DNA from 4 places in the Bowmanella yangjiangensis genome. Region 3 is predicted to be linked to each of the others. Evidence: predicted binding sites of a transcription regulator. Region 3 holds the regulator's gene; each other region holds the start of a gene.

Region 1 (7,785 bases), on a different contig from region 3:
CGACATTCAGCTCAGACGCAACCTGGATCTCCCCGCCCATATGCGCCACCAGTTCGGCGCTGATTGCCAGCCCCAGCCCGGCGCCACCTTCGGTACGGGTAACTACATCCTGAAGCTGCTCAAAGGGCTGAAAGATCCGCTCAATTTGATCATCGGCGATACCTACGCCGGTGTCGGTGACACTGAAATGCAGCAGTTCCTGATGGTTGTTTTGTTCGGTCCATACCTCAACCTGCACGCTGCCTTGCTCGGTGAACTTGATGGCATTGTAAGTGATATTGATCAGCACCTGACGCAGCCGGGTGGCATCGGTATGAATAATCAGGGGTAAGGCCTGCAGGCCAACCACACTGAAAGATAAGCCTTTGTCCAGCGCCATGATTTTGAGCAGGCTGAAGACGTCGGCGATAAAGCTGTCCAGATGCACGGGGGCAATTTTCAGCTCCAGGCGGTTGGCGCTGAGTTTGGACAAATCCAGTACGTCATTGAGCAGGCTAAGTAAGTGCTTACCGTTACTCAGAATAATACCAAGTTCGGTCTCAGCCTGTTCGGCATAGTCGCTTTCCAGCAACAGCTCGGTGTAACCCAGAATGGAGGTCAGGGGCGTCCGGATTTCATGGCTGAGATGCGCCAAAAAACGGTCCTTGGCGCGGCTGCCGTCCTCGGCCTTAAGCCTCTCCACCCGCTCCTGTTCAATTTCCTTACGGGCCAGGGCATAACGTATGGCCCGCTGAAAGCGCGGCGATCCCAGCTCATGCTTGACCAGAAAATCCGTGGCACCGGCCTGCAAGGCGGCCAGATCCAAGGCGTCGTCGGCCTGGCCGGTAAGCATGATGATGGGCGTGGACAGCCCTTGTTGCTGAGCCTGTGTTAATACGCTCAGGCCGTTTTCTGCGCCAAGCTGAAAATCCAGCAGGCAAATATCAAAGGACTCCTCGCTCAAGCGAGTTAGCGCCTGCTGCGGCGAGTCGGCCCAGACGATCTCAAAACAGTAGCTGGGCAGTTCCTGCAGATAGCCGCTGGTGAGGATGTAATCGTCCTCGTCATCTTCGACCAACAGCAGCCGTGCGGCCTTAGGCAAAGCCTGTTCAGGTGCGGTCACGGGAAGGTAACTCGACGAATTCCACCCAATACCTGCCCAGGGCTTTCATCAGCTCTACCAAACCTTCGAAATTGACCGGTTTGGTGATATAAGACGCGGCACCCAAATCATAGCCGCGTAACATGTCTTCTTCTTCTTTGGAGGTGGTCAGAATTACCACCGGAATACTGCGTAAGCTGGGGTCTGCCTTGATTTCCCTTAATGCCTCGCGGCCATCCATAATCGGCATATTTAAGTCCAGCAGGATCAGGCTTGGGGTGGGGTAAGCGCTTTTGTCGCTGTATTTACCCTGACCACGCAGGTACTGGAGTAAGGCCTGGCCGTCCTCAACACAATGCAGGGTATTGAGTACCCGGCTTTCCAACAAGGCGTCGCGGGCGAGCAAACGATCATCTTCGTCATCGTCTGCCATCAGAATAGTAATAGGTCTGGATACTTTGTTCATAGCTACTTCTGTCCTTCTATGGTGACCATTGAGCTGTCCTGAGGCAGCAAAATGGTGAATGTACTTCCCTTACCGGGTTGGCTGGTGGCGCTGATTTTGCCGCCGTGCCGTTCTACAATGCGACGGCATACGGCCAGTCCGATACCTGTTCCTTCGTAGCTGTTGCGGCCATGCAAACGTTGGAAGGGCATAAAAATCTTGTCGGCATACTGCTGCTCAAAACCAATGCCGGTGTCGCGAATGTCAATGCGGTACCAGGCCAGGCTCGATTCATCCCCAGGCAGGGCGGGGCCGCTGGTTTGCTGGCAGCGTACTTCTACTTTTAGAGGCTGGTCAGCGGCTTTAAATTTAAGGGCGTTGGACAGCAGGTTCTGCAACAGCTGATGCATCTGGGTGGTGTCGGCCTTGATCATGGGCAGGCTATCCTGTTCAACCTCGGCCTGGCTTTCTTCAATGCTGATTTCCAGGTCGTCCAGTACCAGCGCGAGAGTTTTATTCAAATCACAGCTTGAGAATTCCTTGCCCCGCGTTGTAACCCGGGAAAACGCAAGCAAGTCACTGATCAGGTTAGACATACGCTGTGCGGCCTTATTTATTCTGGCCAGGTAGTCGAGGCTGGTTTCATCCAGCTGTTGCTGCTGTGCATTAAGCAGCCTGTCGCCAAAGGCCTGGATTTTTCTCAGCGGCTCCTGCAAGTCGTGGGACGCCACAAAGGCAAACTCTTCCAGTTCGCGGTTGCTGCGGCTGAGTTCATCGGCATAAATCTTCAGGGCAAAGGTGCGCTCTTCAACTTTTTGCGCCAAGGTATCGTTTTGCGCTTCCAATTCAGTTCTGTGACGCAGCTCATTCTTCAAGTTCATGCGGGTCAGATAAAAAACCGCAATCAACAGCGCAAAGGTCAGGGCTGACGACAGGTAGAAGGTGTTGTCTGCCCGGTGCTGAGCGATAGAAAAATCCAGGTAGAGGGATTCTCTGAACTCACTTTCCGCCTGCATGGCTTGCCGGTATGCCTCAGCGATTCGGGTCGATAACACGTCGTTACCCACTTTGACTTCGTGCACCGCCAACAAGTCTTTTTCGCCTTTGGCCATCTCCACGGTTCGGCTCAGCTCAGCAAATTGCTGATGGACTAAATCAATCAGGGCCTCGATGCGATATTGTTGGCCTTTGATTTCAGAGCTGATGGCACGTGCATTGTTAATGCTGGTGTGGACCTTTTGCAGTTGTTCCTGATAGGGGGCCAAGAAGCGTTCATTGTCAGTCAGCAAATAGCCGCGCTGCCCGGACTCGGCCAAGGTGACACTGATGTAGAGTTCATCCAGCAGCATCATTACCTCACCGGTATTGGTCAGGCTTTTTTGAATACCTGCTATTTCATTGCTGCTGCGCAGGGCCAGCAAGGTGTTTACTGAGGTGATCGCCAGTATCAGGCCACCAATCAGCCACCAGATGGTTTTGTTTTGCATATCCTCGTTCAACTCTGTTGCGGGCGGCGCCCGGCGCTGGCAGCATCGGCTTCGGCCTGTTCTGATACGGCCTCCAGTATCTGGCTGCATTCTTTACAGTAGCGAACTATTTTATCTGCTGCATCAATAAGTTGGCTTTCGTCGGCGCCTTTGTTGGCGAGCAACTTCAGCAGCTCGGCCTGCATAGAAATGTTGTTGAGGGGCCGTCTGGCGTCGTGAACCAGCTGGTGGATAGGACCTTGATGAGAATGCACCTGCTTACTCCTTTTGGCAGACAATGCCCGGACTTATATGTAGCGCCGGGCAAATGGATCAACTGTTGATGTAAAAAAGTTACTGGCTAAAATCCCCGTAGGCATGCAAACGGTTGTACAAGGTTTTGGTACTGATACCCAGCATCTTGGCGGCATGGGTTTTGTTGTCGTTGACTTTTTCCAGCGTCGCGTAAATCAGTTCTTTTTCAACTTCTTCAATGGTGCGGCCCGGCATCAGGGTCTGGGCCTTGGATTGCTTGGCCGAGAAAGGTGAGGCAAAAGAGTCTGGTAGTTGTATTTCCCCACTGTCCCTGTCGGCCATAATATAGGCGCGGTGAATACTGTGACGTAATTCCCTGACATTACCCGGCCATTCGTATTGCATCAGACGGCGCAGGTGTTCGTCGGTTAATAGATAGTCGGTTTGATGTTCGTTATTTAACTGCTGCAGAAAACTGCGCGCCAGCAATGGCAGATCATCCATTCTCTCGCGCAAAGGGGGGATTTGAATGGGGAACACGGCCAGACGGAAATAGATGTCTTCTCGGATAACCCCTTGCTGACCAATTTCTTGCATAGGCCGGTTAGTGGCAGAAATGACCCGGCAATTTACCGGAATTTCCTTGTTGCCACCGACGCGCACGACATTGCGCATTTCCAGCACCCGGAGCAGGGTGGGCTGCATATCCATAGGCATTTCGGTGACTTCATCCAAAAACAGCGTGCCATCCTGTGCTTGCTCAAATACTCCGGTTCTTTGCCCGGTTGCGCCAGTAAAGGCGCCTTTTTCGTGGCCGAACAGTTCGCTGCCAATCAAATCTTTGGGCAGTGCGCCACAGTTAGTGCATACCAGCGGCCCATTCAGGCCCGACGCATGGTGAATAGCCTTGGCAACCATTTCTTTACCCACGCCACTTTCACCAAACAGCATAACGTTGGCAGTGGTGTGCGCGACCCGCTCGATCATTTCATACAGCTTTTGCATGGCCACTGATTCACCGATCAGGTGATTAAAATGCATGGCCTGGTCATTTCGGCGTGCTTGGCTATTGCGATTCGACGACGCTTTGGTCGGATTCAGGATGCGGTTGAGATCATCGCCATCAATGGGCTTGGTCAGGTGGGCAATGTGTTCGTCGCACAATTCTGTGAGCGCTCCCCGTACTGCCGGGTGACCTGAAATCATGGTGATTTTGACGGGAATATCATGGCTGCGAATATAATCAACCAGATGTAGGCCGCTGCCGTCGGGCAGCATAAAATCCAGCAGCAGATGGTCAAAACGCATGTCGCCAAGCGCCAATCTGGCGTCCTCTAGCGTGGATGCGGTGTAGACCTCATGGCCGAGCATTTCAATTAAGTGGCAGGCAATGCTGCAAAAGTCCGAATCGTCATCGACGAGTAATATAGTTGCCAAGATACATCCTTATTATGCCGGTCTGAATCCAGCGGAATTCTACCGCGTCAGTGTTCCATACCCTGAAACACTGCAAACATCATACCTATCTTGCCATGGCAGCGAAAGGCGGATTGCTGTTTCCGTTTTGTTGCATTGGCTTATTGTTGAGGGACAGCAAGCCTGAAAGATTTTCAGCCGACATGGAAAATCTTTCATAGAGGGCGGTCGTTTCAGGGGCAGGGGCATTTACATGAATTTGTTTTTTGTTATTGATTTATATGGATTTTTCTCTTTGTTTTGGTGGTTGGTCCGGGTTCTGCATCAGTCAGCCTGACAGGGTCGACAAGCGGCCTTCTGATTTAGCAACAATGGAGAAACATGTGATGAGACAGACTATGTCGAAAGTAAGTAAGGTATCAGACGTCATTAAAGTACTTAACGGCGGCATTGAATTTTACGAAGAAGCCAGGGAGAAGGTATCCAGTGTACATATCAAGCATATGTTCAACCGGATGATCACTGCTAAACAGAACGCAGTATCAGCGCTGCAGCCCTTTGCCGTAGCAGAAAACGGCGAGATCGAAGACGATACCTCGTTGGCCGTGGACCTGCGCAGTTTTTACACTAAGTTGCTGGGCAGCATCAGCACCGACAAAGAGCACACTTATGTGGACCAGCTTGAGGAAGTGGAAGACAAACTACTGGATGCCTTGGATGATGCCTTGAAATGTGAGCAGCCACCTCAGTGCGCCATTGTGCTGAGAAAGGTGAAAGCTGATATGCAGGTGTGCCACGATGAAATGAAGGCATTGCAACGCGCCACCGCTTAATGCCGCTGGCTAATGCCGTCCAAGGGGCGGCATTTTTTTTCAAACAACGAGTTGGCCTTCCGATATTGTCTTATTGCTTCAATTAATACCCTCCCCTGCAGGAATTAGCCTTAATGCGCTTGCCTAGGTTGCTGCCAATTTCTCAAAATACAACCTTGACCTTCCCATAAGGTTAAACTTTAGCCTTAAGCTATCTAAGCTGATGTTGGAGATAAACATGGCAAATAGCGTGCAGTTACCTATTAGCGGCATGGGCTGTGCGTCCTGTGTGGGACGTATTGAAAAAGCCTTGCTGCAAGTGCAGGGCGTAACCACAGCTCAGGTTAACCTGGCTGCCGAAACCGCCACAGTGCAAGGCGATGTTGATGCGGCTACCTTGATCGCGGCCATAGGTGCGGCCGGATACAAAGTGCCTACCCAAACAAGCCAGTTTGGGGTGGGGGGCATGAGCTGCGCGTCCTGTGCAGGTACGGTGGAAAAGGCGTTAAAAGCGGTATCCGGCGTAGTCGATGCCAGGGTCAACCTGGCCAGTGAACAGGTCAGCATTGAATACCTGGTAGGCTTGGATGTCTCGCTATTGTTTGCGGCGGTTGAGCAGACGGGCTATCAGTTGCTGGATACCGATAGCGCAGACAAGGCCAAAGCACCCAGCGAACCGGGTTTTTTCCAGCGCGATAGTTGGCCGGTAATAGGCGCAAGCTTGTTAACTCTGCCGCTGGTGCTGCCCATGGTCGGCATGCTGTTTGGCAGCGATTGGATGCTGCCGCCCTTGTGGCAATGGCTGCTAGCCACGCCAGTACAGTTTTACTTTGGGGCGCGTTTTTATTCTGCGGGCTGGCGGGCCATAAAAGCCGGCAGCGGCAATATGGACCTGCTGGTGGCCATTGGTACCTCGGCGGCCTATGGCTTGTCGTTGTATTTGTGGACGGTGTTTGATGGGCAGGGCATGCCGCATCTGTATTTTGAAAGCAGCGCCGCGGTATTAACCTTGGTACTGCTGGGTAAATATCTGGAACGCCGAGCCAAAAGACGCACCACAGATGCGCTAAAAGCTTTGGAAAATCTGCAACCCATCGAGGCGCGTTTATGGCGCGATGGTAGTTGGCAGCAGGTGGCGGCCGCCAGTTTAAAAAGCGGTGACAAGGTCAAGGTGCTGCCCGGTGAGCGTATTCCGGTGGATGGTGAGATTCAATCCGGCGACAGCCAGGTGGATGAGTCCATGATCAGTGGTGAGAGCGTGCCGCTGCATAAAAAGGTGGGCGATAACGCCATTGGCGGTTCGGTGAATCTGGATGGGGTGCTGGAGCTGGTGGCCACCAAAGTCGGCGCTGAGTCCACCCTGGCCAAAATTATCCGTCTGGTCGAACAGGCTCAGGGTGCCAAGGCGCCGGTACAAGCCCTGGTGGATCGCATCAGTGCGGTGTTTGTGCCCGTGGTGCTGTTGATTGCGCTGTTGGCCTTGTTAGGCTGGGGTCTGGGCGCTGGCGACTGGACGACTGGCATCTTAAACGCGGTGGCAGTGTTGGTGATTGCCTGCCCTTGTGCCCTGGGTTTAGCGACTCCAGCAGCCATTATGGCTGGCACTGGCACGGCGGCCAAACAGGGGATTCTGGTTAAGGATGCACGGGCCTTGGAACAGGCCCAGCGCATAGACTTAGTGGTGTTTGATAAAACCGGCACCTTAACTGAAGGCAAGCCGCAACTCAGTCAGTTAACGGCGTTAACCGATAGTCAGCAGGATTTATTGCAACTGGCGTATTCGCTGCAACAAAACAGTGAGCATCCACTGGCCAAAGCCGTGGTGCAAAAAGCCCAGCAACAGGATGTCAGCACCCTGGCGGTAGACAACTTTAAAGTGGTGGCAGGTAAAGGCGTGACCGGCGATATGCAGGGGCAGACCTGGCTGCTGGGTAGTAGCCACTGGATGCGTGAGCACAAACTGGAGCTGCCTATGGACAAGGTCATGGTGGCCGGGGCGTCTATTTCCTGGCTGGCGGTACTTAACGATGGCGGCGCTGAGCTCGTGGGGCTGCTGTGTTTTTCTGACACAATCAAAGCCAGCAGCAAAAGTGCGGTGCAGCGTTTGCAGCGTCAGGGTATGAAAGTGGCGATGCTGACCGGCGACAGTAAAGCCAGCGCGCAGCAGGTTGCCACTGAATTAGGGCTGGATAATGTTGAAGCGGAAGTGCTGCCGGCGGACAAAGCGGCCTGGGTAAAACGTTATCAACAGCAGGGTTTTAAAGTGGCCATGGTGGGGGATGGTATCAACGATGCACCGGCTCTGGCTCA
Region 2 (7,785 bases), 920 kb from region 3:
GAAAACCCGGGTTGGTAACCCTTCACCAAACGCAGGCATGGCTCTGGCCTGCTCCAACTGGGCTTTAAAACCATTGGTCTGGGCATTTGCCAGGTTATTGGCGCGTACGGCAGTGGCCAGTAAATCTTGTTTGGCACCACTGGCAGCAATGTAGAGCAACTTATCCATGACGGTTTATTGACTCAAAGACAGACTTAATCTGAATTGAGCAATTTTGGTGCCAGAATGGTTAGGTGTTAGGTGTTAGGTGTTAGGTGTTAGGTGTTAGGTGTTAGGTGTTAGGTGTTAGGTGTTAGGTGTTAGGTGTTAGGTGATTTTATGATGAATCAGCTATTTTGAAGCCTCATAGTTTTTCCCTCTTTCGAACAGGCTAAAAAAGAAGGGGTAAGACGATTGCTCATCTTACCCCTTTCGCTTCTCTCCTAACTATCTATCTCTAGCGGATATTCAGTACTGTCTGGTTCAACTGGTTATTCACTTCCAGGGCGCGTGAGTTAGCCTGGAAGTTACGCTGGGCGACAATCATATCGATCAATTCTGTAGTTAGATTGACGTTGGCCGATTCTAGCGCCTGAGAGTTAATATCGCCGTAGGTTCCTGTGGTAGCTTCCCCGGCCAATGCTTCACCAGACAGAATACTTTCTTTCCATTGAGTATTACTCTGTTGCGTCAGACCCTGTTCGTTAGCAAAACGAATCAGGCCAATACGAGCAACAGGGTCAAAAGTACCGTTTGAGTACTTCGCCAATACCAAACCATCTTTATTGATCTCTATCCCGGTTAAACGACCAACCGGCAGACCGTCTTGTGACAAAGTGGTTGCCACAAAAGGATCGGCATATTGCGTTGGTTCTTCTGGTGTTTGTGGACCTGTGGAGAAATTGAAATCGATTTTCAGCGTCTGAGTCGTATCGGCACCATTAGTTAAAATTGAACCTAGTTGCGCAGTCTCCAGTTTGTAGTCAGAGGTGGCCACGCCGTCTGCTGCAAAGATACCAATAAATTCACCACCGCTATTAAATTCTAAGCGTGCAGCCGTCACCGGATTGCCAGTGGCATTACCTGCATAGTTAACAGCATCGCCAGGAGCGGGGACTGCTGGAGGAGGGGCTGGCACAGGTGGTACAACGCCGGTAGAGTCATTGATATTGACTAATTGATCATCTACCGCAGTCACCATCACCCACTGGTTGGGATTAGCCGGTGCCGGGCCAACGGTGCCGTCTTTTATAAAATAGAAGGTCTGCACATGGCTATCACCCAATGAGTCGTAAACCGTAATCGAAGTCTTAGCGTGATAACTTAACTGATCGGCAGGGTCAAATTGTGCAGGATCCAAACCCACAGCGCTGGCTGGCAGGTTCATTTTCATATCCACTTCGGTGGTAGCCTGAGGTGCACCGGATGAATCTGGTACACGAATAGGCACCATAGTACTGGTCGCCACCGACGCAGAGGTGCCATCGGCGTTAACCGGAAAACCTAACAAGTGTTGGCCACCAGAGTTAACAATATAGTTATCGGAATTAAGCTTGAACATACCTGCACGGGTATAAGAGAAATCCCGGGAAGACAGATCCGGCGCCATGGCAAAGAAACCATTTCCGCTGATAGCTAAATCCAGCGCACTCTCGGTAAACTGCAGAGCTCCTTGAGTAAACTGCTGAGCCACTTCCTGGGTCAGAACACCGTCGCCCACTTTAGTACGCGAGCCAGCCAGTAGTGAAGTGGCATACACGTCACCAAACTCCGCACGAGACTGCTTAAAGCCCACAGTATTTACGTTAGCGATGTTGTTCGCCGTGGTATCCAGATCGCGCTGTGCAGCGTTCACTCCACTTAATGCTATATTGAAGGACATCTTGGTTCTCTCCTATCAGCTGCCAATCTGCAGCACGTCAGCGAGCTTCACGCTCTCTTCGCCGGCCAGATTGAGAATGACACCCTGGGTACTGGACGCCAGGCTGACGCTATTTACATGACGGTTAATGGCAGTAGGTAAATCAATACGCTGCTCACCCACTTTAGCGGTAGCGGTAATCGTATAGTTGCCGGGTGGCAATGGATTGCCGCTGTTGTCCGTACCATCCCAGTTAAATTCGATGTTGCCGGCCGCGTTAGATCCCAGGCTCATGGTTCTGACAGTCTGACCACTTTTATCTTCGATGGTGATCTTCATATCATGGGCCGCTTTTTCATTGATGATCACCCCTGAGAGTTCTGCGCCCTCGGCATCTGTCAATGTGCCTTTATCACCAATCACCAATACTTGCTGCCCAATCAAACCTGACGCCGCTAGCGCCTGACTGGAGTTCATGTTGGCAGCAAACCCTTCAAAACTGCTTTGCAACTTACTTAAGCTGTCCGCCATTGTGAAACTGGTCATCTGGGCGATCATCTGATCGTTGTCTACCGGCTTCGTTGGGTCCTGCTGGGCAAGCTGCTCGGTCAGCAAAGCAAAGAAATCTTCCTGCTTTAACTGCCCATTGGTGTTTTCTGGCGCTTTAGTTTCCTGGGGCCAATAAAGGTCGCGGATATCACTATTGTTAACTGAATTTGTCATCTGTTAATCCTCAGCCCTTACTGCCCTTGACCAAGCTGCAGTACCCTGCGGAAAATACGCTTAGTGGTATCAGCAACTTGAACATTGGTTTCATAAGCCTTAGACGCGGACATCATGTCAGCCATTTCTTCCACCACATTGACATTCGGCTTATAGATGTAGCCATCCTTGTCAGCCATTGGATGACCTGGGTTGTATTCCATTTGCAATGGTCGGTCGCTCTCTACAATACCGAGAACTTTAACGCCGGTACCAGCGGTTTGGTCATCAATGGCTCTTTGCATTTCTGCGGCAAACACGGGCTTTCTGGCCCGATAAGTTTCATCAATGCTGCTGCTGACACTGTTGGCATTGGCAATGTTGCTGGCGGTCGTATTTAAACGTACTGACTCTGCACTCATGCCAGTGGTAGCAATGTTCATGACATTAAACAGACTCATCAGCCTTGTCCTCCGCTAAGGGCTTTCTTCATCCCTTTAAATTTACCGTTAAGAAACTCGATGCCAGCCTGATAACGCATGCCGGTATCTAAGAAGCTATTACGCTCAACCTGCACATCAACGGTATTGCCGTCGCCGGTATCAGGCTGATTTGGTACCCTGAACATTTGTTCGCCGGGATTTCTGATTTCCACAGCAAAGTGTTTCTCGTGGGTACGGGATAGACTGGATGAACGCTCGGCCTGAGCCGCTTGCATAGCCGATTTAAAATCAATATCGCGAGCTTTGTAACCGGGCGTGTTGGCATTAGCCAGGTTTCCGGAAATGACTTCCATGCGTTCATCTCGCACTTGCAAGGCGCGATGATGCAAACCGACTAATCTATCTAAGCTGATTGCCACCTGTTTCTCCTAAGCACGAAGCTTGTGTTAGGAAAAACTTAGCAATACACGTGCCAGTTCAATGGTGTCATCAAACCGGCAGTGTTGAATCTTGCAGGAAGGCTATTGTTTTTTAAGGTAATACAGGCCTGGATTACAACGCACCATGCTGAACGCATCGGACAATCCAGACATAGATTCGGAGGCACCGAGGAACAAAATTCCTTCTTTGTTCAGGCCTGCGGCAATTTGTTGCAGTATCTGTGTTTTGATCTGTGCTGAAAAGTAAATCAGCACGTTGCGGCAAAACACAATGTCGAACTTGCCTAACGAGCTGTAAGATTCCAGCAAATTAATCGGCCGAAACGAAACCATATTCGTGACTTGCGGCCGCAAGCGCATCGTACCGTTTGCCGTGGGCTCGAAAAACTGACGTTTACGCTCATCAGATAAGCCTCTGGACAATGACAGATTGTCATACTCTGCAGTTTTACAGCGGTTAAGCATATCTGAAGAAATATCCGTTCCCACAATCTGCACACCGCCAGGGAAAGCCCCGGGACTACGTTGCAGAAACTCCAGAATGCTCATCGCTATGGAATAAGGCTCCTGGCCGGATGAACAGGCCGCAGACCATATACGCAGAGGACCCGCTTTACCTTTAAACTTCTGTAACAACTCATTTTTCAGCAATTCAAAGGGGTAAGTATCGCGGAACCATAAAGTTTCATTGGTGGTCATGGCATCGATCACCGCTTCACGCAGTGTTCGGTCGCGACCATTCACAACATTACCAATCAACTGAGGAAGATTCGCAACATTGAAACGACGTAACAAGGGCGACAATCTGCTACGCACTAAATACTGTTTATTGTCGCCTAAAACGATGCCACATTGACGCTCCAGATAATCCCGGAACATGGCATAGTCTTGGATTCCTATCTCTTTATCAGGCACAAATTAATCTCTAATTATTCAAGACCTAACCATTTCTTGACCGAGTTGGCCAATTCGTCTGGATGGAACTTAGCGATAAAATCGTCTGCTCCAACCTTCTTTACCATTGCCTGATTAAATACCCCACTCAGTGAGGTATGCAGAATCACATGAAGGTCTTTCAGCTCGGGGGAGTTTTTGATTTCTGCAGTCAGAGTGTAGCCATCCATTTCTGGCATCTCAATATCTGATACCAATACGCCTACACGATCAGTCACGTTACCAGTATCTTCAGCCAGCTCTCGCAAACGAACCAAAGCCTCCATACCATTTTTGGCTGTTTCAATTTTCAGCCCCAAGCTTGTCAATGCTTTTACTACTTGGTTACGTGCGACGGAGGAGTCGTCGGCAACAAAAATAAGCTTATCCTGAACCGCGGATACATCCAATCCGGCAATCACCTCCGCGCTAACATCGGTTTTCAGCGGCGAAATTTCGTTGAGTATTTTCTCAACATCCAGAATTTCAACCAGCTCGTTATCAACTTCGGTGACCGCCGTCAAATAACTGGCGCGCCCTGCCCCTTTGGGTGGCGGCAAAATAGAATCCCAGTTGATGTTGATAATCCGCTCAACGGAATTCACCAGGAATCCCTGCACCGACCGGTTGTATTCAGCAATGATAATAAAGCACTTGCTGATGTCTTCGATAGGTTTACCGCCGGTGGCTAAGCTTAAATCAATCACTGAAATAGTTTGCCCACGGATGTGTGCAACACCACGCACAAACTTGTTAAGCTTTGGCATAGCAGTCAGGGGCGGACACTGTAAAACTTCCCGCACCTTGAACACATTAATACCAAAACGCTGTCGCCCACGTAACTTAAATAGCAGCAGCTCCAGCCTGTTTTGCCCAACCAGTTGTGTACGCTGGTTTACCGAATCTAAGATTCCCGCCATAAAACACCTCAGTGATGAATCAATTCAGGCACAATACTTGCGATAACTCATTCAATTGCGCATAGGTTGCCTTAGAAGACTTGAATTAGGCCTTTAGCCGACTGATTTTTGACATGCCGAGGTGTTTTCATCCCCGGCCTAGTTCTCGTCAACCCTTCGGCTTAAAAACCTGCGTATATATTGCTTCCGTCAATAAGCTTAACGGGTAGCGAACACACATACGGTTTCAATGCCCAGACCCTATGTTACTAGAATTTGTCTTTAAGCATAGCCAAAGTGGCCTGAAGTAAACATGATTAATTCAGCTAGAGTTATGAGAATATTGATTTTTTTGCTACTAACCATAAAAAGTGTCGGCGTTTTAGCCGAAGTGCCGGCTATTGCATCACCACATCAGCAAGTCAGCGACACGGCCAGACAATATGTGCTAGAACGTCTTACCCAGTTAAGTCCTGATACCAGTCAATTGGATGTGGAAGCTGCGACTGTAGATGAACGCTTACAAATCCCTCAGTGCGCTGAACCTTTTATTGCTCAGGCTAGCGAAAATAGCCTGTCGCAGTCTAATGTCACAGTCCGCGTAAGTTGTGTCTCATCTAACTGGTTTTTATATGTGATGGTTAAAGTTCGCCAAACCCAAGCTGTTGTGGTGACCAAAGTGCCGGTTTCCCCCGGCACATTGCTGGACGAATCTCAGCTTGAAGTCATTCAGATGGAACTTGGCCAGTTGCACAGCAGTACGTTTGCCAATATTAGTGATCTCGCAGGTGCCCGAAGCAAACGTCGCTTGCGCGCTGGACAACCACTTGAACCCTCGCAGCTATGCTATGTCTGTAAGGGAGATAGCATAGTGATCAGAGCCAATGCCGCAGGGTTGCAGATTAAAACCTCGGGTATAGCTCTACAGGACGGTAACGTCGGCGATACCATACTCATTAAGAATCGCGCCTCCGAGAAACAGATTAACGCCCGCGTACTTAGTGCGGGGGAAGTTGCAGTGGGAATTTAGTCATGTATCATGCTATTTGGCTCAAATTTTCAGCAACTGTGTCGATAAACAATTGGCAACTGTTCCCAACAGGTGAGCCGGTTGAAATAATTTGCTAAAGTAACCCTAGCATCTGCCGATAACGTAAGCAGAGGTTTATCAGGTAGTGGATGTGAGCATGTCGATTAACAATATCAATGGTAATTTGAACAAGCCGCAGGTAGACAGCCAAAAGCTCAATCAACAGCAGCAGGCACAAAACCAAGCGGCCGCCCAGGCGAATGAAGCCAAGGCACAAACAACGGCTCCCAGGCAGGATTCCGTGTCTTTGACACAATCTGCTCAGCAGTTGGCACAAGTGCAGAAGAAAGGTAATGACACACCAGTTAATCAGGAAAAAGTGGATCGCCTGAAGCGTGCCATTCAGTCTGGTGAGTACAAAGTGAATCCTGAAGTATTGGCGCAAAAAATTGCCAAGTTGGAATCCGAGTTGTTTGGGATTAAGTCCTAAGTGTCTACGCAGAGAAGTCTTGAGCTATTAAATCAGCAAAAGGACGCTCTGGCGCGCCTACAGCTTTTATTAGACACAGAGTTACAACAGATCAGCAGTCGCGATGCTGAAGCCTTAATTAGCTTAGTTAAAGAAAAAGAAGTTTTGTTGGAGCAAATTCAACAGCAGGATGAGCAACTTTCAACCCTACTACCAAGCGAACTAACCGAACAGCAAGCCACCCTCAAAGAGCAGATTATTGACCTGGTCAAAGACTGCCAATACCGAACGCAAATTAACGCTACCGCAGTGGAACAAGGTCAACTGCGCCTTGAACACTTGCGTAATCTGATAGTTGAATCTCGCGCTAAAGAAAGCCTGACCTATGACAAAGCAGGCAAAAAGCATTCAGGCAGTCGGGGCAGCGGTATTAGCGCCTAGGCAAATTACTTGGCGACTTAACCAGCGCGTCATTTAACCCCAACACGCCTCAGTAATATTTCACCTCTTTAATACGCTTTGGTTTAGCCACACTAAGATAGATATCATGCACCTTGCGCATATCAAGTTCTAACTCTGTGGCATAGGTATCTTCATCCACCGCGTAGCTTTTGATTACTCTGGCGCCACGAATTACTCCATCCACCGAAGAGCGCAACTGTGCGTTTTCCAATACCAGATTAGACAAATTCTGCTGACCGGACAAACGCTGACCATAGACCTGCTCCGCCAATTCACGATAGGCATCGAGCTTAGACGCTTTGATGGCCTGCAACATTTTGACGGTGTCTGAACTACCTTGTTGCGCGGCAATGGGCGCGTAGCCAACTGCTTTTAACAGGGGATAACTTTCGGGCTCAATATACTCCCATTCAACCTGCTTATCATAAAATGTAGAACAACCCGTCAACATCCCAAACAACAGGCAATATCCCAGAACTCGCATATAGTCACCTCTAACGAAAAAGCAGTGAAGGGCTGCTCCCTATATATGTGCAATAGATAAAGCAAAATACGTACCGCATTCTA
Region 3 (7,785 bases):
AGATAGAATGCGCGCCTTAGGCATCAGACATATCATTCAGGGAGAGGAAAACAAAGGCTTCGCCTTGCAAAATCTGATGACGGAACTTGAATTAACCTCTGAGCAGGTCGCCGCCATGGGAGATGACATGCCGGATTTGAGCATGTTTGAGCTATGCGCTTTGAGCATATCTGTGCCCGATGGCCATCCTTTTGTAAAGCAACAAGCTGACTACATTACGCAGTGTTCAGGTGGCTTTGGGGCAGTGCGCGAGGTTTGTGACCTGCTCCTGCAGGCCCAGGATAAACTGACCATCAGTCACGGCAGCAGCATATGAACCGCTTAACCTTAAGTATACTTCTGCTGTTCTTGCTGATTGTGGCCACCAACTACAACTGGTGGCAGGACAGCGAACAACCCCAGACAAACCAACCCAGGGAAGATGTATGGCAGCCGAATTATCAGGCGCGCAATATGCAAACCAACCTGTATAACGAGGAAGGGGTTCTCACCCACAGCATCCATGCTACCGTCATGGAACATTATGAAGCCCTGGGTTTTACCTTGTTTCAACAGCCTCAATACAGCGTGTTTGTTAAGGCTGATGAGCCCCCTTGGGAAATTACCGCCCAGGAAGGCACCTTATATGAAGACAACCGCATCCAATTGGAAACCAATGTTGAGATCCGCAGTCTCAGTGAAGACGGCATTTTACAAACCATCAATACCAGCTTTATTGAAATCGATCTCAACAACAAGATCATGCATTCAGACCAGCCCGTGACTATTTCAGGCGTCAATTACACCATTCGCGGCAATGGTTTTAGTGCTGATATGAATAACAAACAATTTGAATTACTGGATCACGTAGAGACCATCTATGGCAAAGACAACTAAACTGAACCTGCTGCTGACCGCCTTGCTAATCAGCGCCGCTGCCAATGCCATCAATCAGGACTTCAATGAACCCATCCGAGTGGCCTCTAAATTCCAGTCCGGAGATGGCATCAACAAAATCTCCATCTTTCGGGAAGATGTAAAAATCACTCAGGGTTCACTCAGCATTGAAGCGGGTGAAGTGGAAGTAAATGCCGAGCAGGGTAAAGGCCGGGAAATTTTTATCGCCCGCGGTAATCCTGCCGAATATCAGCAAACCATGGCAGATGGTAGTCGCATTCGAGCGTTGGCAAACCATATCGAATACCATGTAGAAAAACGCACACTGACGCTTAGCGGAAATGCTGAGCTACATCAAAACAGTAGCAGTGTCAGCGGTGATAAAATCGAATTCAACATGGAGAAAGAGCAGTTGGTTGCCCAAGGTTCAGATGACGGAGATGGTCGCGTAGAGACAATATTCCAGCCTGAACCGAAGAAAAAACCCGTGCAGGAGAAGTAACAGCATGCCCACCTTGAAGGCCTCACATCTGGCCAAAAGCTACAAAAACCGCCAGGTGGTGCGTGATGTCAGTTTGCAAGTCAGCGCCGGACAGATAGTTGGTCTGCTGGGACCCAATGGTGCGGGTAAGACAACCTCTTTCTATATGATTGTTGGCTTGGTGCCCATGGATAAAGGCCAAATTTTTATCGACGACGAAGAACTCAGCCACGAACCTATGCACGTTCGAGCTCGTCGTGGCATAGGTTATTTGCCACAGGAATCATCCATTTTTCGCAAGTTGACGGTATATCAAAACCTGATGGCTATTTTGGAAACACGTAAAGAGCTGAATCAGGAACAACGCGAGCAAGAAGCCGACGCTCTGTTGGATGAGTTCAATATTAACCATATCCGGCATAGCACCGGCATGAGCTTATCCGGCGGTGAAAGGCGCAGGGTTGAAATTGCCAGAGCCTTGTCTGCCAATCCTCGCTTTATTTTGTTAGATGAACCTTTTGCCGGTGTCGACCCTATCTCTGTCAGCGATATTAAAAAGATTATCCATCATCTCAAAGACAGAGGAATCGGCGTTCTGATCACCGACCACAATGTTCGTGAAACCCTGGATGTGTGTGAGAAAGCCTATATTGTCAGCCATGGTGAATTAATCGCCGAAGGCAGCGCCGAACAGGTGTTGAATGACAAGCAGGTGAGAGATGTATACCTCGGAGAACAATTCAGGCTATAGTTAAGGCGTATGCCGCAGGGTACCTTGACCTTTGCTAAAACGCCCATATCAATATCTTGAAAGGCCATTGGAACATAATAAGAAGTAGATGAAGCCCGCATTACAACTAAAATTCAGCCAGCAGCTCACTATGACGCCGCAACTGCAACAGGCCATCCGCCTGCTTCAGTTGTCCACGCTGGATCTACAGCAGGAAATCCAGGAAGCCCTGGACTCCAACCCATTGTTGGAAGCGGATGACGGACAGGACTTCTCTGCCGGAGACGTGCAGGATTTAAATAGTCCCGACAATGAATCTCTTTCTAATGGCGAGCACAGCGAGAGCCTGGAAGCCGGCGACGCATTGGAAAAGCAGGAACTGCCCGATGAGTTACCCGTAGATACCACTTGGGATGAATACTACAGCGCCTCTTCGGCCCCCGCTTCGTCTTCTACAGCCAGTGATGATGATGCCATTTACCAGGGGGAAACCTCTGACAATATTCAGGATCACCTGCTTTGGCAGATGCGTCTGACCCCTTTCAGTGAAACCGATGCTGCCATTGCCATTGCCATTATCGATAGTATTGATGAGTCTGGATACCTGACAGTCAGTACCGAAGATATCCTGCAAAGCCTGGATATTGAAAACGAAGAGGTAGAACTGGATGAAATTGAGTGTGTACTGAAGCGCATTCAAATGTTTGATCCGGTTGGGGTAGGCTCCCGTTCAGTGCAGGAATGTCTGCTGGTGCAGTTGCGTCAATTTGCACCGGACACGCCTTGGCTGGAAGAAGCCAAAGCATTGATTAATGAATATAGCGATCTGCTGGCTGCCAAAGATTACCGAACTCTGATGCGCAAAGCGCGTCTTAAAGAAGAAGAATTACGCGAAGCACTGCGGTTACTGCAAACGCTCAATCCACGCCCTGGTAGCGCCATTGTCACCAGCGAACCGGAATACGTTATACCGGACGTATCTGTTGCCAAGAAAAATGGGCGCTGGATAGTAGAGCTGAACCCTGACAGCTTACCTAAGCTGAGTATTAACCAGCAGTATGCCGCCATGAGCCGCAATGCGCGCAATTCCAGCGACAGCCAGTTTATTCGCTCGCACATGCAAGAAGCGAAATGGTTTATCAAAAGTCTGGAAAGCCGCAATGACACCTTACTGAAGGTCGCTAACTGTATTGTTCAGCAGCAACAGGGCTTCTTTGAATACGGCCCAGAAGCCATGAAGCCTATGGTATTGAACGATGTGGCAGAAATGGTAGATATGCATGAGTCCACCATTTCCAGGGTAACCACACAGAAATATATGCATACGCCACGCGGCATTTATGAGCTGAAGTATTTCTTCTCCAGCCACGTAGCAACCGAAAGCGGCGGGGAATGTTCATCTACCGCTATTCGAGCTCTGATTAAGAAACTGGTGGCGGCAGAAAAACCTGCCAAGCCACTTAGTGATAGCAAAATTGCGCAGTTGTTAGCCGACCAAGGCATTATGGTTGCCCGGCGAACAATCGCCAAGTACCGGGAATCACTATCGATTCCCCCATCTAACCAACGCAAGAGTCTGCTGTAAGACTCGCCAACAAAAGGAAGAGGCACTATGCAAATCAACCTTACTGGTCATCACGTTGAAATCACCGATTCTCTTCGCGACTACGTTGATAGTAAATTTACTAAGTTGGAGAGACACTTCGATCACATTAATAATGTTCATGTCATTCTGAATGTCGAAAAGCTGAACCAGAAAGCGGAGGCTACATTACATTTGAACGGTACCGAAGTCTTTGCTATTTCCGAACATACTGATATGTATGCTGCCATTGATAGTCTTATCGATAAGCTTGATCGCCAGGTGCTCAAGCATAAGGAAAAGATGAAACGCCATTAGGCCCACTGATGCCATAAACAGGCTTAGCCTGTTTATGGCCACACAGACAAAAAACGCAAAATGGAAATCAAAGACATCCTCACCCCAGACCGCACTGTATGTGCAGTACAAGGCTCCAGCAAAAAACGCATTCTGGAATCCATTAGTGATATTGCCGCCCAACACCTTCCGGATATAGGCCAGGATGCCATTCTGACTAGCTTACTTAACCGGGAAAAGATGGGTAGTACAGGCATTGGTTGTGGTATTGCCATTCCTCACGGACGCTTAGCCGGCCTGAGTAATGTAACCGCAATATTGGTTACCAGTCAGCCAGGGGTCGCATTTGAAGCGATAGACAACCAACCGGTCGACATATTTTTCGCTATATTGGTCCCCGAGGACCAGGCACAAGGGCATTTACAAACCCTGGCCACCATTGCCGCCAAATTGAATGACAAGGAAACGGTAAAAAAACTGCGTCACGCCCAATCAAATCAGGAACTATTTGAGGCTATAGTGTGAAACTCATCATCATCAGTGGTCGTTCCGGCTCAGGGAAATCTATTGTACTCAGAGCGCTGGAAGATCTTGGTTATTACTGTGTAGACAATATTCCCGTTAACCTGCTCCCTACCCTCACCCATACTGTGGTGGACGAATATGATCAGGTGGCCGTTAGTATTGATGTGCGCAATCTGCCCAAGGACCCGGAAGAACTGGTCGAAATTCTCGACTATCTGCCGTCGACCTGGGAGTTAACCATTCTCTATCTCGACGCCAGTGATGATGTACTGATTAAGCGCTTTAGCGAAACCCGTCGTTTGCACCCCTTGTCCAAGCACAGTAAGTCACTGACAGATGCCATTCAGTCTGAGTCGGTGCTGCTCGGCCCGATAATCGAAAGAGCCGATTTGTATATCGATACCGGTGAACTGTCAGTACATCAACTGGCCGAGCTGGTTCGAGAACGTATTCTGGGCAAGAAAAGCTCGCGCCTGGTGCTGGTATTTGAATCCTTTGGTTTTAAGCATGGCATTCCCAAGGATGCTGATTATGTGTTTGATGCGCGTTTCCTGCCCAATCCCCATTGGGAGCCGGAACTTAAGAATCTCACCGGCTTAGACCCTCAGGTTGAAGCTTTTCTGGGTTCGCAGGCCATTGTCACCAAGTTTATCTGGCAGATACAGAACCTGATATCCACTTGGTTACCGCATCTGGAGCGGAATAACCGCAGCTATGTGACTATTGCCATTGGTTGTACCGGTGGCCAGCATCGTTCTGTTTTTGTGGCAGAGAGTCTGGCAAAAACCTTTAGGGCCGTGCATCCGGATGTGCAGATCCGTCACAGAGAGTTATCACGCAAATGAAATTAGAAAAGACCCTGCTGATTCAGAACAAGCTGGGCCTGCACGCCAGAGCAGCTACTCAGCTGGCTAAACTGGCGGTGCAATTCGATGCCCAGGTCACCCTGGTACAAGGTGAAAAGTCCGCCTCAGCCACCAGCGTGCTGGGGCTGATGATGCTGGAAAGCAGTATGGGCAAGGAAGTCGTGGTGATCAGCGAAGGTCAGGATGCACAAGCCGCGCTGTCAGCAGTTGAACAACTCATCCAGCAAAAATTCAACGAAGCGGAATAAGGTTGTTCACTCAGGCCGTTTTCTTCGAATGGGTAATTGCCTGATTAATCTCAGCCATTTCACTATCAGACAGGTCTCGCCACTGGCCTGGTCTTAAATTCCCCAGCTCAACATTCATAATACGCACGCGTTTCAAACTGACCACCTCATAACCGAGGAACTCGCACATACGTCGAATCTGTCTGTTCAGGCCCTGCGTCAGAATGATACGAAATGAAAAACGCCCGGTAGCTTTTACTTTGCAAGGCTTGGTCACCGTACCCAGAATCGGCACACCCTGACTCATTTGTCGGGTAAATCGCTCACTGACCGGCTGGTTCACCGTCACCACATACTCTTTTTCGTGTTCGTTGCCTGCCCGCAAGATCTTGTTGACGATATCGCCGTCCGTAGTCAGGAAAATCAGCCCTTCAGAGTCTTTATCCAGACGGCCGATGGGAAAAATGCGCTGCCGATGACGAATAGCATCGACAATATTGCCGCGCACACCGCGCTCTGTGGTGCAGATAACACCGACAGGTTTGTTGTAGGCAATATAAGTGCGATCAGACTTATCCATGGCACTGGCGCCCACACCTTTGCCATCCACCGCAACTTGGTCGCCAGGCATCACCTTGGTGCCTAACTCCGGGATCTGACCATTAATAGTCACCCGTTTTTGCTCAATGAGCTTATCCGCCTCACGACGCGAACAATAGCCAGAATCACTGATAAATTTATTAAGCCTGATGGCGCCGTTTTCGCTCATATATCCTCCAGCGCCCTTGCGCCAGGGAATTTTAATCTATGCGGCAGTGCAGATCACGGTAAAACTAGCTAATCAAACTGGCATAGCTGTTCGCTGGCAGATCAGAGGCAGGAAACTTGCCGGGCTTTAGCGCTCAGCCGGTGGAATCGAAGCTAGTTTTTGGCTAAAGGTCTGCATCTCTTCGACGCAATAACGGCTATGCACAGCATTCGTCGAAGCCGGTTGTTGTGTCAAACTCACTCCGGGGCGATAAGCGTTTTTGGGACGTACCGGCCTTGGCATAAAACCGCCTCCACAATTTGGGCAAACATTTTGCAAAACACGCTCAACGCAGTCCCGACAGAAGGTACATTCATAACTGCAAATCAGTGCCAGTTGCGAATCCGTAGGCAAGGCGCGGTTGCAACATTCACAATTTGGTCGTAGTTGAAGCATCAGAGGCTTCCCTGCTTTTCCACCACCAGGATCCTGGCTTCCCCAACGGGAAAAGCACAGTGCTCGGTTCCTTCATTGGCGAAAAAAATGTCGCCGGCATTTAATATGGCAGAACGCTCCCCTTCCACATCTCGATACTTCATCTCCACCTGACCATCCAACACCACAAAGACTTCCTCACCGTCATTGATATGCCAGCGATAGGGCTTATCCGTCCAATGCAGACGAGTGCTGACCCCCTGCATAGAGGCTATATCCAAAGCCCCCCAGGGACGAGATGCGGTGAAGTCTTTGGCTCGGATGATGCTGGTCATAATGTCTATTTACACAAAGGGGGAGCAATATCCCGGGTTAATGCCTTGATACTAAATGGCTCAGTATCCTTGTCACCAATATTAATGCGCAGTGCATCAATCAGGTTGTAATCACCAGCGCCATTTAAACGCCATAAATTTGTGGCAGTTTTGCGACCGTAATTTTTATCCAGGCAAAATGGCTCGGTGTCGCCATGAATAAACAACATAGGCCTGCCAAACTCGGCGGCAACATCTCGCAGTTGCTTGCGGTATGCCTGATAAGGGTCGCAATCGCTGGTGCGACTGCGAGAGCATGGTGGTTTGCCTTCAAGCTGGGTGATATCAGCATGGGCGGCAACCACCATATGCGTTACGTTGTGCGCTTTGGCAACGGTTAGCGCTTCCTGTAACCATAGATGATTGGCCTTGTCCCGCGCCTCAACCTGCTCAAGCGCATAGCTGGGATCATCCAGATAGACCTGCTGTCTGCCGTTAACTGTGCCCAGAATATGCAAAGTCACAAACAGGCTGTTATCCACCAGCCAACGGGCGTTTTCAGGAAAAGCGTCTTGACGGGCCAACTGCCACTCCGGCAATCCTTTGGGCGCTGGCTCATAAAACAATTCTCTTAACCAGCCCAAGGCCTGATACTCGCTGACCGGCTTGGCATTACTTGGTCTATCGCAGTCCGTCCAGTCATT
Region 4 (7,785 bases), on a different contig from region 3:
CTAATCAGCGCTTTGACTACCATGTGGACCCGGTAGAAGAGTTCTTCTACCAAATGAAAGGCAATGCGTACCTCAACATCATGGGGGAAAACGGCCCATATAAACTGGAGCTAAAAGAGGGTGACGTATTTTTGTTACCCCCTTATGTACCCCACTCTCCGCAACGCCCCGAGGCAGGCAGCTTGTGTCTGGTTATTGAGCCCAAACGCCCAGAGGGCAAGCATGACGCATTTCGTTGGTACTGCCTGAGCTGCAACCACCTGCTGCATGAAGTGCAAGTGGAACTGAAATCCATCGTCAAAGACCTGCCCCCGCTGTTTAAAGCTTTTCAGGAAAATGAGCAATTACGCACCTGCAGTGCCTGTGGCGAATTGCACCCCGGCAAATAGGAGTTGGCCATGAAGTTAATCGACATGCATGCGCACTTTTTTCCAGCTAGTTTGCCGGACTTCGCTGCGCGTTTTAACAGCCAGGGCTGGCCACAAGTGGTGCACAAGAATGCCGAGCAAGCAGACATTCTGATTGACGGCAAACTATTCCGGCCTATTACCCATGCCTGCTGGGACAGCCAAAAACGCCTGGCAGATATGGATAAGCTTGGTATCGACATCCAGATTATGTGCGCCACACCGGTACTTTTTGCCTACCACCGCCCCGTGGAACAGGCTTTGGCGCTGGCTGCCTGGCTGAATGACCAGGCACTGGAACTTTGCACTCCGGATAGCCAACGCCTCAAAGCCCTGTGTCAGGTGCCCATGCAGGATATCGACGCGGCCTGCGCTGAGGTTTCCCGTTGTATGGCCAATGGCCATGTGGGGGTGCAAATTGGTAACCATGTGGGTCTGAAGAATCTGGATGACGAAGGTATTGTGACCTTCTTGCACCACTGCGCCGATATTGGCGCACCTGTGCTTATCCATCCCTGGGATATGATGGCCCCCGAGCGCATGCCTAAATATATGTTGCCCTGGCTGGTCGCCATGCCTGCCGAAACGCAACTGTCGATTTTATCCCTGATTTTATCGGGAGCCTTTGAGCGTTTGCCCCGCAGCCTGAAAATCTGTTTTGCCCATGGTGGTGGCAGTTTCCCTTATTTGATTGGCCGCGTGGATAACGCCTGGAAACACAGAGATATCGTGCGCGAAGACTGCCCTAACCTACCCTCCAGCTACATGGACAGGTTCTATGTGGACTCGGCGGTATTTCACCCCGATGCCCTGGCCTTACTGGTCAAAACCATGGGCGAAGAGCGGGTGATGCTGGGCTCAGACTATCCCTTTCCTTTGGGTGAGCAGGTCATAGGTGAGCTGGTAAAAAGCCACGATGAGCTAGGCGCACAGACCAAGCAACGCATTCTGGCAGATAACGCCGCTGAATTTTTTAACCTTAATAAATAACGGAGACCGACATGCAGAATTATAGAAGGCTCCCGCTGAGTGCCATAGCCGCTGCGCTGGTTGTCAGCACGGGTTTAATCGCCAGTCCCTGGGACATAAGCAAAGACACGCCGGTTAACATCAAGGACCCTATAGTTAAGCGCCAGGCTGAATTGGGTGGTGACCGCACGCCGGCTAATCCAGTGCCTGGTAGTTATGGTATGCAGGCAGATGGCAGCTTCGTGCATCCCAAGGCGACCCCGGAGTCTCATGATGCCTTTCCTTTTGAAGGGCAACTGGATTACTGGGATCCCAACAGCTACATCAAGAATATGAAGGTGGAAGCTTACTACCCTATTACGGTAGAGCCTTTTCATACTTGGCAGAATATTGTTGATTTCAATGGTCGCCGCTATCTCTACCAATATGTGCGCCGTGATCTGAAGATATTTGATATTACGGACCCCAAGAGCGTTGAACTGCTTCTGACCCGGGGCCACACCTGGGGCGCTAACGGCCCTGACGGTGAAGAACAAAATCCGTATGCAGAAAACGACATGATGGGCGCGGCCAGTATCCAATGGAGCAAAAAGCTGGGTAAATATGTAATGGTGCAAGCATTTGAGATTCGTCGTTTCGGTTTGCTACGTGATAAATACCGCCAGCCAGATAAAGTAGAAGCAATTCGCAACGCCAATCACCTTAAAGGCTTTAAAGTCTACGAGATGAATGGACCGCTCCCCAAAGACTGGAAACTAATTGCCGAGCGGACCACTGACATCTTGCATGCGGATGCCCCTGTAGGACAGCAGCAAGGTTCAGGGGTAAGGGATATTCCCGCTTATTTCGGCGACGACATTATGTATGTCTCCGCAGCCCCGGATAAGCGCTGGGGTTTGACCGAATACCCCAATGACCTATACAGCGCAGGCTATCAGGCCTGGGATATGTCTGATCCGACTAACCCCAGATTCTTGGATATGCTAGGTTTGCCTGGGCAAATCGTCGGCGACCCGGAGCATGAGGCGGTCTTCAAAGCAGATCCGCGTGCAGGAAACCGTACCTCCTGGATGGGCTCTCGTATGCCACTGTTTATTCCCAAACCGGCTTCCCAGGGTGGTAAGTATGGTTATGGCGCCATGGGCGGGTTAGGTTTTGTGGTAGTGGATATCAGCGACCCATCCAATATGCAGGTGGTCAGTAATCTGAAGTTCCCAGCCAATATTGCCGGTACCGAAGGGGATTTTGTCGATGTGTCCCAGGTTGAAGAAACCGGTCTGGTGTATTTCAGTGGCTACCCACTCAACGAAGACTGCTACGAGCCTTACAAAGATATCCATATTATTGATGTGTCTGACCCGGCCAATCCCAAGGTGAAAGGTGTGATGCCTCGTCCCAAGCCGCCAGCCGACGCATCCTTTACGGATTTTTGTCAGCGTCGTGGTAGCTTTGGTCCAAAACGCACTGGTGCCTATCATCAACCGGGTAGTCACAAAGCCGGTATTCTGCCGTTTAACTTCTACAATGCCGGCTTGCAGGTGTTTGACGTAAGCAACCCGGATAAACCACAAATTGCTGCCTACTTCGTGCCACCCTTTAAGGAAGATCAGGTAGCCAGCTATGCCATGGGCAATTTGTCCCACTCGGTTTATGTGGAGTACGACCGCAACCTATTCTGGCTGTTTACTAACCATGGCTTCTACGCCCTGTCCAGCCCGCTTTTGGGTGAGCCCAGCTTTGCCCCACCTAAGCAGGCATGGCCGCCAAGACCCTAATCAGAAAAAGGAGCCGTAAGGCTCCTTTTTATTGAGTGGCTTATTTTTCAGCAAAAGTGGCGAATTGTGCCAAAGTTTGGCAAAACCTATTTATTTACTCCACACAACAAATACATAACCAATTGATTTTAAACAGCTTACTTATGTGGCCTGAGGCTTGCTTTTAAATATCAAAAAGCAAAATCAACAGGATTAACATGAAAAAACATACTCTCGCTCTGCTGGTGCCACTGTTCAGCGTGACCTTACTCTCCGGCTGTATTATTCACGTGGGTGGTGATGTTGATGAACATGGAAATTCAAGCACGGTATTTGGTGGTATTGATATTCAAAGTGACCGTAAGGTAGGCGATTTGAGCACGGTCAACGGCGGAATTGACATTGGTCATCGCAGCAGCGCCGGAGATGTCAGCACAGTCAACGGTGGTATCGAACTGGGCGACAATGTATCAGTGGAAGAAGCTGAAACCGTCAACGGCAGCATCATTGCTGGTAAGAACTTGCGAGTGAGTGACGATCTTGAAACCGTAAATGGTCGCATCAGTCTGGAACGCGGCGCCCAGGTAGCTGGAGATATCAGCACAGTGAATGGCGATATCCTGCTGGATGACGCAGAGGTTGGTAAAGATCTGGAGACCCTGAATGGCGATATCGTGTTGAAAGGCAGTACCACCATTAAAGGTGATGTAGTGTTTAATCACCGCAAAGATAAAAGCTGGGGTGACGATGACGAGCCGACCTTGTTTGTCGACAAAAATGCCCGCATCGAGGGTCGTATTATTCTGCATAAGCCAGTAAAGCTGGACTTGGAAGATCCGGCATTGCTGAACAAAGTTGAGCGCCGTTACAGCGCAGAATAAAAGTCCAAGCGTCTTAGTATAAAAACCTTAAATAAGGCGGGCCTAGCCCGCCTTATTGCAAAGCTGACGTAGGTTAAAACGCCTGTTTTATATTGACATACACCATGCGACCACGGGGATCGTGCACAGTGGCATCGTAGCCAAGCGAATTGCGCACGGTAGGGGCGGCGCGGTCAAACAGGTTCTGCGCCCCCACCATTAACCTTGGGCCCTCCCCCGTACTTAGCAAAGGATCCATCTGATAGATGTACTGCATATCTATCTTGGTCCAACTGGCAACTTTAGCGTTGTCTTCATTGTCATTCTGGTAATCGCCAATATGGCGAACATAAAGATTGCCACTGTGCTTACCGTTACTCCACAGCAAGCCCAGATTAGCGCGCAGCTCGACGGTGGATACGCCAAAGTTTTCATCGTTGACATTGCCCAGGCCATCGATGGGGCCGAGTAGCGGATCGTCCAGGTCATAGCTGAGCAGATAAGTACCATCCAGCATAGGGCGCAGGTTACCCCACTCCCCCATGTCCAGATCCGTGAACAAGCTGAAATCTATGCCATCGGTTTGCACCGAGCCGGCGTTGCGGTAGTAAGTGGTGATTTTCACCGCTTCGCCACCCGGTCCGCGCTCAATCTGACTGCTGGTCGGGTCGACAGCCAGCAATGCTGCAGCGGACTCAGGCGTAATAAAGTTCTTATAATCAAAGCGCCAGTAATCCAGATTCAAAGTAACATCTTCGGCGAAGGTCCAGCTCATCCCCAGGTTCACAGCCTCAGACTCCTGTGGCTTTAATGGGCGCTCTGGATCACCGGTCAGCAATGAGATAAAACTCACTTCATCACCACCGGCCAGCGGATCATTGGCGGTTTGCGGCGTAATAAACTGGGAATCATTCTGAAACACGGTAGCCACTCTGAACGAGGTGCCGTAACTGGCTCTTAGGCTAAAGTCCTGGCTTGGGGTCCACAGCAGGGCTACTTTGGGGTCAGTGGTACTGGCCAAGTCAAAATCCTCGTAACGTATCGCGGTCTGCATCGTCAGATCGTAAGTCAACGGAATGGAGAATTCGGCGAATGCCGCCCACACTTTCTGTTCCCCGGTAAAATCTTCACCGCCACCAAAAAAGTTAAACACCAGATCGTTAGATAACTCGTTAAAATCGTATTCCAGCTTATCGGTACGATGTTGCACACCAAAAGCAGCCCCTAGCGAACCGGCTGGCAGTTCAAATAAATCACCGGTGACATGGGCGTCAAATACGCTTTGGCTGGATTTAGCCTGATAGCCAAACTCGCCAAAGATAAAGTCATACATCTCAGGGGTATTTTTATCCTGGCTGCTCGACAGCCAATAATAAAATGCATCGCCGTTTGGCCCACCCTGACCATTCAAGGCCGCTTGCAAATTGTTGGTAATCACATCTTTGCGGGCGTTTTCTGCTTCATTGACACTGGTAGTCCAGGTGGCTTTCCAACTCCAATCATTGGTCAAGTCGCCTTTCAGGCCGAGTTGATAACGCCAGCTTTGGTAAACTTTGTCATCTTTATTGGGCTCGGAACCAGCCCCCAGTGGTCGGATAAACAGCACGCCACTGTTAGAGGCACTGCCGGGAAAGGGGTCAGGGCCTCCTACTTCGATAGCGTCCGGGTGATACGCAGGTACCCGCACTTCGTCTAGCTGGGGTTGGCTTGGCACCGAATTAATCGTGGTCTTATTGCGGGCCACCACCAATTCACTGAACAACTGCGTGCTGTCGGTTAAATCAAAGGTCGCTTGCGCCATGGCCTGTGTTTGTTCGGCGGCGGCAATGATGTCACCGTAATAACCGTAGTTCAGTTCGCAAGCACCGTCGCTTGGGAACTCACCATCTGGCTTGCGGCGCACCAGACCCGGATATTTTTCAAAAGCACTACCATCCAGGCAGCTTGGGTCAATGAGTTTAATCGGCGGTCCCGGAGGGCCGTCAAACGCAATCACCTTGCCGGGAAAGCCGTAACCACTCCAGGAGTCTTGATTGTCGGCATAATCATCGCGTCGCGCAGAATTAGGCACATTGGTGCGCTTTAAGTAATTCACGGCAAACATCAGATTGCTGCGTTCACCTGCCGCCCCCACAATAGCGCCCAGGCTGACTTCGTCCGAGCCGTATTTATTGTGCTGGTAGTTGGCATCCAGCTCGAATCCTTCAAAGGTGGAACGGGTAATAAAATTTACCACCCCAGCCACCGCATCAGAGCCATACAAGGACGACGCGCCATCTTTGAGTATTTCCACCCGCTCCACGGCGATGGCGGGCACCAATGTGCTGAGATCCACAAACTGATCACCGGCTTCGGTAACCGCCGGTGACAAGGTGTGCCGCTGACCGTTTAGCAAAACCAGCGTAGAGGTAACGCCCAAACCACGCAGGTTGATATTAGTCGTACCGGCTGAACGGGCTTGTTCGAAACTGTCCGAATAAACCTGCGCTCCGGTATTGATGGTCAAGGTATTGACCAGATCGGAAACACTGGTGGCCCCGATATTATTCAGATCGTCTTCACCAATTACGGCAATAGGCGAAGCGCTGGTGCCCTGCTCTTTGCCTTTGATAAACGACCCCGTGACGACGATTTGCTCGACATTCCTGTCCTGGTTGGCTGGCGCATCTTGCGCCATCAGGCTGTGACTGGTTGCCAAACCGGATAGTAGGCAACTGGTGCATAAGCCCAGATTGGTTAGGTTGGTGTGTCGTGTCATACCCGTCTCCTCTTTCGTTCTTGTTGCTGTGCGGTTGATTGAGGTTGTTTATTTTGCACTCACTTTTTTTACATATAATTCAATGTTAAATATTTGTATATATTTTTAATCAATTTAAATACATTTATATTTTCATGTATACATTAATAAAGGTGATGAAATGCTCTGGCTTTATCAAGATTGGGATTCGTTGATGTCTTTTAAGGTACGCGCCTGCTTGGCCGCCAAAGGCTTGAGTTGGCAAAGCCAGCGCGTGGTGCTGCGGGACTTTGAACATCTGCATCCCGATTACCTGGCGCTTAATCCGGCCGGCGTGGTGCCGACCCTCGTGCATAACGGCCAGGTTATCCGCGAGTCCAGCATCATCAATGAGTATCTGGACGAAACTTTTATACCCAGCTTGGTCCCCTCACAACCAATGGCCCGGGCTAATATGCGAATGTGGTGTAAGTATTTTGATGATGTGATCCACCCCACGCTGAGAGTGGCATCTTTTCAGCTTATGATTCGCCAGCGCTTTACCAATATGACCCCTGAAGCGCTCGAAACGCTGATCGCCTCGCACCCGCAGCCAGCACGAGCGGCCGCCTTTCGTAACCTGGTGGGAACTTGTGTGGATTACCAGGCGGTGCTGGCAAGTGTTCAACAGCTTGTTGCGATTGTGGAGTTGATGGAGCAACGGCTGACCCAGCATACCTGGCTGGCCGATGAAACCTTTACCCTGGCGGATATCAGTACGATGGCATTGGCTGACAGGGTAAGTCGTTTAAAGTTTGATTTTATCTGGCAGGGCAAGCCACAGGTGCAAGACTGGCTGACGCGCATACGCACCCACCCGGCCTATAAGCAGGCCATGTGTCCACCGGAATACAGGATGCCCAGTCCCAAAGCCGAAGATCTGGAGCAACTGGGCAGATTACTGAAACAACAAGGCCTGCAAGAGTAACCAGACTCTAAATAATCTGGCAGGCTTCATCAAAATCCAAACGCGGCAGGCGCTGAAACAGTTTTGTGGTATCACCGTAACCCAGGCAGCA

The links. Region 3 encodes sigma-54, which starts transcription at its own class of promoters, with help from an activator protein. Its sites were predicted from a motif close to GTTGGCACGNNNNTNGNNT; they were not measured.
Region 1: KJY73_RS12615 (ferritin-like domain-containing protein) is a predicted target of sigma-54. The motif match lies at 4,970-4,988, and genes of this name have one in related genera.
Region 2: flgB (flagellar basal body rod protein FlgB) is a predicted target of sigma-54. The motif match lies at 3,444-3,462, and genes of this name have one in related genera.
Region 4: KJY73_RS12055 (DUF4097 family beta strand repeat-containing protein) is a predicted target of sigma-54. The motif match lies at 3,296-3,314, and genes of this name have one in related genera.

The regions. Positions count from the first base shown of each region.
Region 1 is NZ_JAHDJU010000002.1:668,929-676,713, forward strand. Features, by position in the region: gene KJY73_RS12590 (response regulator) at 1-1,102, opposite strand, end outside; gene KJY73_RS12595 (response regulator) at 1,089-1,547, opposite strand; gene KJY73_RS12600 (sensor histidine kinase) at 1,550-3,013, opposite strand; gene KJY73_RS12605 (histidine kinase) at 3,022-3,267, opposite strand; gene KJY73_RS12610 (sigma-54-dependent transcriptional regulator) at 3,347-4,684, opposite strand; gene KJY73_RS12615 (ferritin-like domain-containing protein) at 5,062-5,496, shown strand; gene KJY73_RS12620 (heavy metal translocating P-type ATPase) at 5,714-7,785, shown strand, end outside.
Region 2 is NZ_JAHDJU010000001.1:1,038,666-1,046,450, reverse strand. Features, by position in the region: gene KJY73_RS04680 (flagellar basal body rod protein FlgF) at 1-168, opposite strand, end outside; gene flgE (flagellar hook protein FlgE) at 437-1,861, opposite strand; gene KJY73_RS04670 (flagellar hook assembly protein FlgD) at 1,877-2,563, opposite strand; gene flgC (flagellar basal body rod protein FlgC) at 2,581-3,003, opposite strand; gene flgB (flagellar basal body rod protein FlgB) at 3,003-3,404, opposite strand; gene KJY73_RS04655 (CheR family methyltransferase) at 3,507-4,340, opposite strand; gene KJY73_RS04650 (chemotaxis protein CheV) at 4,355-5,278, opposite strand; gene flgA (flagellar basal body P-ring formation chaperone FlgA) at 5,592-6,287, shown strand; gene flgM (flagellar biosynthesis anti-sigma factor FlgM) at 6,445-6,777, shown strand; gene flgN (flagellar export chaperone FlgN) at 6,778-7,197, shown strand; gene KJY73_RS04630 (LPP20 family lipoprotein) at 7,247-7,702, opposite strand.
Region 3 is NZ_JAHDJU010000001.1:117,548-125,332, reverse strand. Features, by position in the region: gene kdsC (3-deoxy-manno-octulosonate-8-phosphatase KdsC) at 1-316, shown strand, start outside; gene lptC (LPS export ABC transporter periplasmic protein LptC) at 313-876, shown strand; gene lptA (lipopolysaccharide transport periplasmic protein LptA) at 860-1,378, shown strand; gene lptB (LPS export ABC transporter ATP-binding protein) at 1,383-2,108, shown strand; gene KJY73_RS00575 (RNA polymerase factor sigma-54) at 2,197-3,672, shown strand; gene hpf (ribosome hibernation promoting factor) at 3,700-3,987, shown strand; gene ptsN (PTS IIA-like nitrogen regulatory protein PtsN) at 4,048-4,491, shown strand; gene rapZ (RNase adapter RapZ) at 4,488-5,336, shown strand; gene KJY73_RS00555 (HPr family phosphocarrier protein) at 5,333-5,605, shown strand; gene rluF (23S rRNA pseudouridine(2604) synthase RluF) at 5,616-6,353, opposite strand; gene KJY73_RS00545 (DUF1272 domain-containing protein) at 6,480-6,788, opposite strand; gene KJY73_RS00540 (cupin domain-containing protein) at 6,788-7,102, opposite strand; gene KJY73_RS00535 (hypothetical protein) at 7,108-7,785, opposite strand, start outside.
Region 4 is NZ_JAHDJU010000002.1:528,326-536,110, reverse strand. Features, by position in the region: gene KJY73_RS12070 (3-hydroxyanthranilate 3,4-dioxygenase) at 1-389, shown strand, start outside; gene KJY73_RS12065 (amidohydrolase family protein) at 399-1,397, shown strand; gene KJY73_RS12060 (LVIVD repeat-containing protein) at 1,409-3,151, shown strand; gene KJY73_RS12055 (DUF4097 family beta strand repeat-containing protein) at 3,349-4,011, shown strand; gene KJY73_RS12050 (TonB-dependent receptor) at 4,085-6,748, opposite strand; gene KJY73_RS12045 (glutathione S-transferase family protein) at 6,909-7,694, shown strand; gene KJY73_RS12040 (malonic semialdehyde reductase) at 7,702-7,785, opposite strand, start outside.